One region of the Nocardiopsis sp. NPDC055551 genome, then DNA from elsewhere that is predicted to be linked to it. Evidence: predicted binding sites of a transcription regulator. Region 1 holds the regulator's gene; the other holds the start of a gene.
The links. Region 1 encodes LexA, which represses DNA repair genes until DNA is damaged. Its sites were predicted from a motif close to TCGAACANNTGTTCGA; they were not measured.
Positions count from the first base shown of each region.

Region 2: the regulator LexA is predicted to act here: its motif matches at 3,211-3,226, upstream of uvrA (excinuclease ABC subunit UvrA).

Region 1 is NZ_JBSHJJ010000012.1:205,477-211,364, forward strand. Features, by position in the region: gene leuS (leucine--tRNA ligase) at 1-379, shown strand, start outside; gene ACWGSK_RS21790 (hypothetical protein) at 463-1,086, shown strand; gene ACWGSK_RS21795 (hypothetical protein) at 1,083-1,739, shown strand; gene ACWGSK_RS21800 (alpha/beta hydrolase family protein) at 1,746-2,843, opposite strand; gene lexA (transcriptional repressor LexA) at 2,937-3,611, opposite strand; gene nrdR (transcriptional regulator NrdR) at 4,288-4,797, shown strand; gene ACWGSK_RS21815 (vitamin B12-dependent ribonucleotide reductase) at 4,898-5,888, shown strand, end outside.
Region 2 is NZ_JBSHJJ010000007.1:356,983-362,870, reverse strand. Features, by position in the region: gene murJ (murein biosynthesis integral membrane protein MurJ) at 1-768, shown strand, start outside; gene ACWGSK_RS15490 (glycosyltransferase family 4 protein) at 765-1,847, shown strand; gene ACWGSK_RS15485 (TerC family protein) at 2,158-3,177, shown strand; gene uvrA (excinuclease ABC subunit UvrA) at 3,405-5,888, shown strand, end outside.

The DNA of each region.
Region 1 (5,888 bases):
CCGCAAGGCCATCGACTCCGGCCCCGGCGCGGCCGACCCGGCCGTCCGCGAGGCCGCCGAGTTCGTGGCCATCGCCCTGTCCCTGTTCGCTCCCTACGTGGCCGAGGAGGGCTGGGAGAAGCTCGGGCACGTCGGCAGCGTCGCCGTCGGCAACTGGCGCGAGGCCGAACCCGAACTGCTGGTCCAGGAGTCGGTCACCTGCGTGGTGCAGGTGCAGAGCAAGGTCCGCGACAAGCTGTCGGTCTCCCCCGACATCGACCCCGCCGAACTGGAGCGCCTGGCACTGGCCTCGGAGAAGGCCCAAGGCTTCATCGGGGACAAGACGGTCCGCAAGGTCATCGTCCGGGCACCCAAGCTCGTCAACATCGTCGTCGGCTGACACACCCGACGGGGGCGGTGGTCGCGACCGCGGCCCCCGCCCCCTACCGTTGGGCGCAACACACATAGGGAGGCGGTGGCCCGGTGGGCGCTTCGAAGGATGGTCGAGCCCTGCACCGACCGTGGGTGCGGGCGTCGATCATCGCCGCGGGCGCGGTGGTGGTGAGCGCGGCGGCCATCGGCGGCGGCATGTGGGCGACGGCCGACGACCCCGACCTGCCCGGTGGCGACGACACCCACACCGCTGCCCCCACGTGTGCCGCGGTCCCCCAGGACACACTCGCCGAGGTACTGCCCGGGGCCGTCCTGGAGACCGACGACCAAGGTCCCCTGAGCGGCGGGGAGAACACCGTGTGCGTGTGGAGCACCGCGGGGGCCACCGATGGTGACCGGACGATCCTGCGCGTGGACCTGTCGGCCCGCTTCACCGACGCCTCGGCCGAACCCGCCGTCAGTGGCGACGAGGCGGCGGCCCTGGCCCATCAGGCCGTGGTGCCGACCCGGGGCGAACCCGTCGAACTCCCCGGCGCAGCCGGCGCCGAGGTCTGGCGCGGACAGCTCCCCGGCACGGCCGAACTCGCCTTCCACACCACCAACCTGTTCGTACGGGTCACCTACACCGGGGAGTCCGAAGGAGACCCCGTCTCCTTCGAGGACGCCCGGGACACCGCCGTGGACGTGGCCGGACGAATCGGTGAGGCGCTGTGAGCGGTACCTACGAGACCGACCCCGGAGCGCCTCCGCCACAGAGCCGTACCTTCGCGGTCGTCCTCCTCGTCGCGCTCGTGCTGGTGGTGATCGCGTTCACCGGCTGGCTGATCTGGTACCTGCTCCGAGGCGGGGCCGAACACGGCGCCTACGAGGCCGCCCCCGAGTGCGCCATCGGCGAGACCGAGGTCCTGGCCGAGCTCGTTCCCGACCATGAACTGGAGATCGAGGAGACCGTCGGCAGCGCCCAGGACACCTTCGGCACCGGATCGCAGTGCCGTTGGGCCACCCCGCAGGAAGGCGGAACCGCCGTCCCGGCCGCGGCCACGCTCATGCTGGTCGCCGCCCCGGTCGAGGGCGGCGACGAGACCGCCGCCGACACCCTGGAGTCCACCGCGGCGGGCAACGACCCACGACCGATCGACGATCTCGGTGACCAGGCCCTGACCTGGGTGGAGATCGGCGCCTTCGAGGTCGGCTGCACCGGTGTGCGCGTCTCCAACCTCTACCTGGAGTCCTGCTACACCGCCTCCACCGACTACGACGCCGTCGGATCGGTCGATGGGGAGGCGGCCGCGGCCGAATCCGAGCGGCTGGTCAGGTCGATCGTGGCGGAACTCCCCGAGAGCATCGAGGCGGACGAGACCGACTGAGCGGTCTCACCACAGACCCTCGACGAACTCCCGCACCGCCGGGGACACCTCTGGCGAGAACGCCCGGTCGGCGTCCAACGCGGCGGCGCCGGGGGAGTCGTCGTACTCGCGCAGCACGTGGTCGACCCCGGCCAGGTCCACCCGCTCGGCCCCCTCCAGACCACCCATCAGCCGGTCGACCTCGTCCCGGGTGATCTGGGCGTCCTCATCGCCCCAGAGCACCAGGACGGGGGTCCGTTCGGGCAACGCGGCGGCCAGTTCGGGCGGGTCGAAGGCATCGATCCAGGCGAGGAAGTCCTGGTTCTGCGGGGAGAACAGACCCGTGGTGTCGCCCTCGGGCAACTCCTGACCGCCCCGTACCGCGGCGCGCGACGTCCGGGCGTGGGACAGCATCCGCACGGCCTCGGCCTCACTGAGCGCACCCTGCGCCTCGGCGGTCCGGACCTGCTCGGAGACCTGACGGTCGATGACGTCGAGCATGCGCGTCCCCGGCGGAGCCGCCAGAACCAAAGCGGGTTCGGCGCCGTCGAGCACCTCGTGCGCGCGTAGCGCGTACAGCGCGCCTTCGCTGTGGCCCACGACGATCGTGCGCTCGGGGTCGACTTCGGGCTGTTCAACCAACGCCGTGTAAGCGGCGGCCATCTGGGCGTCGAAGACCTCGGGATCGACCGGTTCCTCCAGGGCTTCCCTCACCTCGTCGTCGAAGGTGGCGGGGTCGCCGCTGCCCAACTTGTCGTAGCGAAGGGTCGCCACCCCGGCGTCACCGAGCACCCGGGACAGGTTGAGGTTGGTGTCGGCCTCGGGGCGCCCGGCGCTGTTGCCGTCCCGGTCGGTGGGGCCGCTGCCGGAGATGATGAGCGCGCCCGGCACCCCGTTCTCGGAGCCGCTCTCCCGCGGCGCGGTGAACGTGCCGTCGACGGTGAACCCGCCACCCTCGAAGCTGAGCTCGCGCTCGGCACCGCTCACCCCCGGAGGTTCGGGGCCCTCTTCCTCGGCGGGGCCACAGGCCGAGACGAGCAGGGTGAGGGCGGCGATCACCGAGACCGAGCGGCCACGGCGTCGTACGCGGCCGCGGGCGACGGGGGTGTGGGCAGGAATGGACACGCCCTCAGCGTATCGGCCGTGCCCTCCCGCACCATCCCGGCCGTGCCCTGGTGGGCGTGGCCGGGGCGGTGCGGTCGTCGTTCCCGGCCAGGGTCAGACGCGGCGCATGACCGTGACGACCTTGCCGAGGATGGTCGCGGCGTCGCCGTTGATGGGCTCGTAGGCGTCGTTGCGGGGCATCAGCCACACGTGGCCGTCGTCCCCGCGACGCAGCACCTTGACGGTGGCCTCGTCGTCCAACATGGCCGCGACGATGTCGCCGTTCTCGGCGGTGGGCTGCTGGCGGACCACCACGAGGTCGCCGTCGGTGATGGCGGCGTCGGTCATGGAGTCGCCGACCACGGTCAGCATGAACAGCCGACCCTCGCCGACCAGCTGACGCGGTAGCGCCAGGACGTCCTCGACCGATTCCTCGGCCAGGATCGGGCCACCGGCGGCGATCCGACCGATCAGCGGCACCGCGGCGGCCCGGGTCGCGTCGGCGGTGAGCTCCTCGGGCTTGATGCTCTGCGCGGTGTCGCGGCCGGGGGCGCGCAGTTCGACCGCGCGCGGCCGGTTCTGGTCCCGGTGCAGGTAGCCCTTGCGCTGGAGCACCTTGAGTTGGTGCGCGACGCTGGAAGGGCTGGAAAGACCGACGGCGTTCCCGATCTCTCGGATGGACGGCGGAAAACCGCGCTCGCGCACATAACGCTGGATGCAGTTGAGAACGCTTTGCTGGCGCGCGGTCAGTTTGGGGGCTTCGGGCACGGCACCGCCCGTGTCACCCACGGGCGAAAGAACGGTGGTGTTTCCGGGGTCGACGACCTCGGTGTTGTCCTCCGGCACGGCCGGGCCTCCTCGGCGTTCGGTTCGGTCAGGGCCTGTTCGGGTGGCCGGTGACGGGTCCGTCGTCTCACGAGTGGGCGAGACGGCGAAACCGGTGGGAAATCAAGGTCAAGATTAGTCGTTGCACACGGTGATATCAAACAAGCGTTCGAGCGGCCGAGGACGGCGACTTCGCCTTTTCGGCGGGCCTTTCCGATGACCCTCGGTTAAGTATGTACACGCGTTCCCTCGCCGCTGTCCGTCGAATGCCGAAAACGGCTTTCCCGGTGCTTCGCCCGAGGCGGCCCCGGAGCGTGTCCCCGGAGGTCGCGTGGATGCCGGAAAGCCCGCCGGGCAAGGGATTCCTCACCTGTGGAACGCGCGCCGAACGGGGTCCCCCCGGGTGCGGTCCCCTTATCCTTGGAAGCGACCCCCCGACGTATTCGAGACCTCCTCCCCGGTGGAGGCGGGTCCTGAGCCCCCACTTGAGGAACACGCCTAGGGGCGGGTTGCGACCCGTGCCCCCGGGGTCTAGGTTCGACCACAACATCTGGTGTTACCAATGGGGTATGTGCCTAGAAGTTGTGGTTAGGTAGACTCAAGGGTTGTGGTTCGGGTATAGGGAAGCAGGTGAACCAGGATGCATTGTCCGTTCTGCCGTCATCCGGACACCAGGGTGATCGACAGCAGGTCCACCGACGACGGTTCCGCGATCAGGCGACGCCGCTCCTGCCCGGTCTGTGAGCGACGCTTCACCACACAGGAGACCGTCCTGCTCATGGTCGCCAAGCGCTCCGGGGTCACCGAGCCCTTCAGCCGGAGCAAGATCATCGCCGGGGTGCGCCGGGCCTGCCAGGGGCGGCCCGTCTCCGAGGACGCCCTCGCCAAACTCGGCCAACAGGTCGAGGAGGAGATCCGAGGCCGTGGCGTGGCGGAGGTGCCGGCCAACGAGATCGGACTGGCCATCCTCGTCCCGATGCGCGACCTCGACGAAGTCGCCTACCTGCACTTCGCCAGCGTCTATCGGGGCTTCGAAAGCCTGGCGGACTTCGAAGCGGAGATCGCCAGCCTGCGGACCGACCGTGAGGACGGGACGGAGAAGGACCAGGACTCCGATCCGGCCATGCCCACGGCCGACACCGCCTCATAGCGGGCCCGGGCGTTCACCGAAACCGCCCGAGACCGCAGCGACGGCAAGAACCCGCGCGGTCATAGCCGGTCCGCGCACAGCAGACACTTCGGGGAGCGTCATGACGGAGACCAGCAGCGGTTCGACGAGTCGCAAGGGGAAGAAGGGGCCCAAGGGGCTGAAGATCAAGCGCGTCTTCACCACCGAGGGCGTCCATCCCTACGACACCCTCGACTGGGAGCGTCGCGACGTCGTCATGACCAACTGGCGTGACGGCAGCGTCAACTTCGAGCAGCGCGGCGTGGAGTTCCCCACCACCTGGTCGATGAACGCCACCCAGATCGTGGCGAGCAAGTACTTCCGCGGCGCGCTCGGCGCTCCCGAACGCGAGTGGAGCCTCAAGCAGCTCATCGACCGCGTCGTCGGCGTCTACACCGAGACCGGACTCAAGAGCGGCTACTTCGCCTCGGACGAGGACGCCGAGATCTTCGACCACGAGCTCAAGCACGCCCTCGCCAACCAGTACTTCAGCTTCAACTCCCCGGTGTGGTTCAACGTCGGGACCACCTCCTCCCAGCAGGTCTCAGCGTGTTTCATCTTGTCGGTCGACGACACGATGGAGTCGATCCTCGACTGGTACAAGGAGGAGGGGATCATCTTCAAGGGCGGCTCCGGCGCGGGTGTGAACCTGTCCCGCATCCGCTCCAGCAAGGAGCTCCTCTCCTCCGGTGGCACCGCCTCCGGACCGGTCTCCTTCATGCGCGGTGCCGACGCCTCGGCCGGAACCATCAAATCCGGCGGCGCGACCCGTCGGGCCGCCAAGATGGTCGTGCTGGACGTCGACCACCCCGACATCGAGGAGTTCGTCGAGACCAAGGCGCGCGAGGAGCACAAGATCCGTGCCCTGCGCGACGCCGGGTTCGACGTGGACCTGGGCGGCGACGACATGTTCAGCGTCCAGTACCAGAACGCCAACAACTCGGTGCGGGTCTCCGACGCCTTCATGCGCGCCGTGGAGTCCGGTTCCGAGTTCGGGCTGACCTCCCGCACCACCGGCGAGGTCGTCGCCACGGTCGACGCCAAGGACCTGTTCCACCGCATGGCCCGCGCGG
Region 2 (5,888 bases), on a different contig from region 1:
GTGCACCACAGCTACGCGTGGGCGCTGTTCACCCTGCCCTACGGGGTGATCGCGGTGCCCGTGGCCACCAGTGCCTTCACCGAACTGGCGGTGGCGCACGCCGAACACGACCGGTCCCGGTTCGCCCGCTTGCTGGCGGGTGGGGTCAGGGCCGTGGTGGTGATCACCGCCGCGGCGGGCACCGCGCTGGCCGCGGCGGCCGGTCCGCTCGCGACGGTCCTGGCCCGGGTCGATCCCCTGCCCTTGGAACGAGGGCTGCTCGCCTACGCGCCCGGGGTGGTGGGTTTCGCGCTGGTGGCGCTGCTGAGCCGGGCCCTGTACGCCTCCCACGACGGCAGGCGGGCCGCCATCGCGCAGGTCACGGGGTGGCTGGTGGTCATGGTGTGCTCTTGTGCCCTGGTGTGGGCGTTGCCGGCCGGGTGGGCGATCACGGGGTTGGGCTCCGCCACCACCGTCGGTACGGGGCTGGCCGCGGTGCTGCTGTGCGCCGCGGTGATGAGTGTGCACGGACGTGACAGTCTGGCCGGACTGTCACGTTCGTTGGCGGCGGCGGTGCCGGCCGGGGTGGTCGGCGCGGTCGCGGGTAGGGCGGTGGCCGCGGTGTCGGCGCCGACCGGGGTCTGGGCGGCCGTGGGGACGGCGCTGGTGTCGGGCGGGGCGGCGCTGGTGGTGTTCGGCGCGGTCGTGGCCCTGTTGGACCGGTCGGCGGTGCGCGTGGTGAGCGGTCGGGCCCGGAAGGTACTCGAACGCAGGAGGGGGACACGGTGAACGGCAGGATCGCGCTGGTGGTCGGGACCAGTACCGGAGGTGTGGGCCGCCATGTGCGCTCGTTGGGGGCGGGGTTGCTCAGACGCGGATACCGGGTGGCGGTGGTCGGCCCGCCCGAGGTCGAGCGGGAGTTCGGTTTCACCGAGGCCGGGATGCGGTTCTCGCCGGTGCGGATCGGCACGGGGCCCTCATGGTCCGACCCCGGGGCGGTACTGCGGTTGCGGGCCGTGCTCGGTGGTGCGGACGTGGTGCACGCGCACGGTCTGCGCGCCGGTGCCCTGTGCGCCCTGGCCGGGGCGCGTCCGCTGGTGGTGACAGCGCACAACGGGCCGCCCCGGACGGAAGGGCCGCCGGCCGCGGTCTATCCGGTGCTGGAGCGGATCGTGGCGTTGCGCGCCGACGCCGTGCTGGGGGTCTCCGGTGACCTGGTGGAGCGGTTGCGGGCGGCGGGGGCCGAGGGCGCGCGCATGGCGGTGGTGGCGGCGCCGGGGACGGGGCGGGAGCTCAAGGGCCGTGAGGAGACCCGCCGCGACCTGGCGGTTTCACCGGAGAGACCATTGCTGCTCACGGTGGCGCGTCTGGCCGAGCAGAAGGGGATCGACATGCTGCTGGACGCGGCGTCGACGCTCGCCGGCCGGACGCCCGAACCGGTGGTGGTGATCGCCGGGGACGGACCGTTGTGGGGAGAGTTGCACGACGTGGCCGCGGAGATGGACGCGGACGTGCGCATGTTGGGTCGTCGTGACGACGTGGCGGACCTGTTGGCCGCCGCCGACGTGTTCTGTCTCACCAGCCGCTGGGAGGGTCCTTCCCTGGTGATCATGGAGGCTTTGCGGGCCGGTCTGCCGGTGGTGGCCACCCGGGTGGGCGGCATTCCCGATCTGTACGCGGGCACGGTGCTGATGGTGCCGCCCGGGGACCCTAGGGCGTTCGCCGCCGCGGTCGGGCGGGTGCTCGACGATCCCGGGCTCGCCGACGACCTGCGCGCGCGTTCACGCGAGGCGGCGCGGTCGTTGCCCACGGAGGAGGACGTGTTGGAGTCGGTGTGTTCGATCTACAAGACGGTGGCCCGATGGTGAGGGCGTTCGGCAAGGGGGATATGGCTCTCCGGAATGGTCGTTACCACCGTCGGGGCGACTTCCCCCCGGGTGTGGTTCATGGCATCCTGAGGACCGGCTCGGATGGCGTACCCTTTGTTGGTGCGCTTCTTGCGCCTGCTTCACCACGTGAGGGGAGTATCCCTGTCGCGGCGGCGCCGTCATCACGGACCACAACGTTGTGTTCCCGGTTCCGTCGGTCCACACCTTTGAGGTGCGGGCGGGAGAGACCTCCGGTTAGTTTTCGTGCGCGCACAACGCTCGCGCGCACCGACCGGAGGAGAATCCGTCAGTGAACGTTCCCCTGTGGGTCTGGGCTGCCACCATCGCGGCCATGATCCTGATCCTTGCCGTGGATCTGATCATCGTCGACCGTCCCTGGAGTAAGACCAAGGGCCCGATGGAATTCGGGATGAAGCAGGCCGGCTGGTGGGCGGTCTTCTACATCGGCCTCGCCGTGGTCTTCGGTTTCGGTGTCATGTACTTCGGCGGTGGCACCGCGGGTGCCGAGTACTTCGCCGGCTTCGTCACCGAGAAAAGCCTGAGCATCGACAACCTGTTCGTCTTCTATCTGTTGTTGACGGGCTTCGCGGTGCCCAAGAAGTACCAGCACGAGGTGTTGCTGGTCGGCATCGTCATCGCGATCGTGATGCGCGGCATCTTCATCGTCCTGGGCGCCCAGGTCATCAACGCCTGGAGCGAGGTCTTCTACCTCTTCGGCGTCTTCCTCATCTACACCGGTTACAAGATCATCCGGGACCACCTCAAGGGTGACGAGGACGACAAGGACTTCACGCAGACCCCGGTGGTCCGCCTGGTCAAGCGTTTCTGGCCGGTGACGAACGACTACCACGACGCCAAGATGACCGTGAAGCTCGACGGCCGTCGTCACGTGACCCCGATGCTGCTGGTGATCGTCGCGATCGGTGTCATCGACCTGGTCTTCGCCGTCGACTCCATCCCGGCGATCTTCGGTCTGACCCAGGACGCCTACATCGTCTTCACCGCCAACGCCTTCGCCCTGATGGGTCTGCGTCAGCTGTACTTCCTCCTGGCCGGTCTCATGGACCGCCTGGCCTACATCAGCTGGGGCCTGTCGGCGATCATGGTCTTCATCGGCGTGAAGATGATCCTGCACGCGCTGCACGAGAACGGCGTGCACGTCATCGAGGTCGGTATCGGCACCTCGCTGACCGTCATCCTGGGCATCATGACCATCACCATCATCGGCAGCCTGATCAAGTCGCGCTCGGACGAGGGCAAGGACAAGCGGGCCGAGGTGGAGACGGACAGCTCCGCCGACCGGTCCTGAGGGCCCTGGAGAACTTCAAAGAACCCCAGATATTCGAACGGTTGTTCGTCTATAGTGGTGGTGGTCTGACGCCGACGCGTCATGGCCACCACCACTTCTGCTTGGTGGAAGAAACCGTCACGGGCGATCGTTAGTCTTGGCGGACGGGGGAGGTGACCCCCTCCCCACATCCCCGCCATGGCCCGGACGGGCCTGCGACCGCCGTACCGCGAAGGATGTCTCACTCGATGGTCGAACAACTGGTGGTCCGTGGAGCACGGGAGCACAACCTCAAGGACGTCTCCCTGGATCTGCCCCGCGACTCCATGATCGTGTTCACGGGCCTCTCCGGCTCGGGCAAGTCCTCACTCGCCTTCGACACGATCTTCGCCGAGGGCCAGCGCCGCTATGTCGAGTCACTGTCGGCGTACGCCCGTCAGTTCCTCGGACAGATGGACAAACCCGACGTCGATTTCATCGAGGGCCTCTCGCCCGCGGTCTCCATCGACCAGAAGTCCACCAGCCGCAACCCGCGTTCCACGGTGGGGACCATCACCGAGGTCTACGACTACCTGCGCCTGTTGTGGGCGCGCGTGGGCGTGCCGCACTGCCCAGAGTGCCACCGCGAGATCGCCCGGCAGAGCCCTCAGCAGATCGTCGATCGGGTCATGGAGATGACCGAGGGCACCCGTTTCCAGGTGCTCGCCCCGGTCGTGCGCGGCCGTAAGGGCGAGTACGTCGAACTCTTCAAGGACCTGCAGTCCAAGGGCTTCACCCGCGCCATGGTCGACGGCCGGGCGGTGCGCCTGGACGAGACGCCCAAGCTGGGACGCTACGACAAGCACGAGATCTCCGTGGTCGTGGACCGTCTCAGCGTCAAGCCCGGATCCCTGGGTCGACTCACCGACTCGGTCGAAACGGCGCTGAAGCTGGCCGGGGGCACCATCGTCCTGGACTTCGTCGACCTGGAGAACGACGACCCCGAGCGGGAGAAGGTCTTCTCCGAGCACCTGTACTGCCCCTACGACGACCTGTCCTTCGAGCAGCTCGAACCGCGTTCCTTCTCCTTCAACGCCCCCTACGGCGCCTGCCCCGACTGCTCCGGTCTGGGCACCCGCATGGAGGTCGACGGCGACCTGCTCGTGCCCGACCCGGAGAAGACGCTCGCCGACGGCGCCATCGCCCCCTGGTCGGGCGGCCCGAACGGCGGTTACTGGGAACGCATCCTCAAGGCCCTGGGCGAGGCCATCGGCTTCGACACCGACACCGCCTGGGAGCGACTGCCCCGGCAGGCCCGCAAGGCCATCCTGGAGGGGCACGACACCCAGGTCCACGTGAGCTACCGCAACCGGTACGGGCGCAGCCGCTCCTACTACACCGAGTTCGAGGGCGTGGTGCCCTGGGTGAAGCGTCGTCACTCCGAGGTGGAGAGCGACCACACCCGTGAGCGCCTCGAAGGCTACATGCGCAGCGTGCCCTGCCCCACCTGCGAGGGCACCCGGCTCAAGCCGGTGGTGCGCGCGGTGACGATCGGCGGCAGGTCCATCGCCGACGTCGCCTCGATGTCGCTGAGCGAGAGCGCCGCCTTCCTGGCCGACCTGAGGCTTTCGGACCGCGACATGGTCATCGCCGCGCAGGTGCTCAAGGAGATCAACGCCCGCCTGGGCTTCCTGCTGGACGTGGGGCTGGACTACCTCAGCCTGGCCCGCTCCTCGGGTTCGCTGTCGGGTGGTGAGGCCCAGCGCATCCGTCTGGCGACCCAGATCGGCTCCGGCCTGGTGGGTGTCCTCTACGTCCTGGACGAGCCCTCCATCGGGCTGCACCAGCGCGACAACGCCCGCCTGTTGGAGACCCTGCAGCGGCTGCGCGACATCGGCAACACCCTCATCGTGGTCGAGCACGACGAGGACACCATCCGAGCCGCCGACTGGATCGTCGACATCGGCCCCGGCGCCGGCGAGCACGGCGGGCACGTGGTGGTCTCCGGCATCGTCGACGAGCTCTACACCGCCACCGACTCGCTGACCGGCGACTACCTGTCGGGACGGCGCGTCATCGAGTTGCCCGAGAAGCGTCGTCCCCTGACCAAGGGGCACGAGTTGGTGGTGCGCGGGGCCCGGGAGAACAACCTGGAGGGCATCGACGTCACCTTTCCGCTGGGCGTGTTCACCGCCGTCACCGGGGTGTCCGGTTCGGGCAAGTCCACGCTGGTCAACGAGATCCTGTACAAGGCGTTGGCCAAGGAGCTCAACGGCGCCCGCGACGTGCCCGGGCGGCACCTGCGGGTCAACGGGATGGGCAAGGTCGACAAGGTGGTGCACGTCGACCAGAGCCCCATCGGTCGTACCCCGCGCTCCAACCCGGCCACCTATTCCGGGGTCTTCGACCACGTGCGCAAGCTGTTCGCGCAGACCACCGACGCCAAGACACGCGGCTACCAGCCGGGCCGGTTCTCCTTCAACGTCAAGGGCGGACGCTGCGAGTCCTGCTCCGGTGACGGCACGCTCAAGATCGAGATGCAGTTCCTGCCCGACGTGTACGTGCCCTGCGAGGTGTGCCACGGCGCCCGGTACAACCGGGAGACCCTGCAGGTGAAGTACAAGGGCAAGAACATCTCCGAGGTGTTGGAGATGCCGATCGCCGAGGCCCTGGAGTTCTTCGAGCCGATCAACGCGATCCGGCGCCACCTGCAGACGCTCGTGGACGTCGGCCTGGGGTACGTGCGGTTGGGG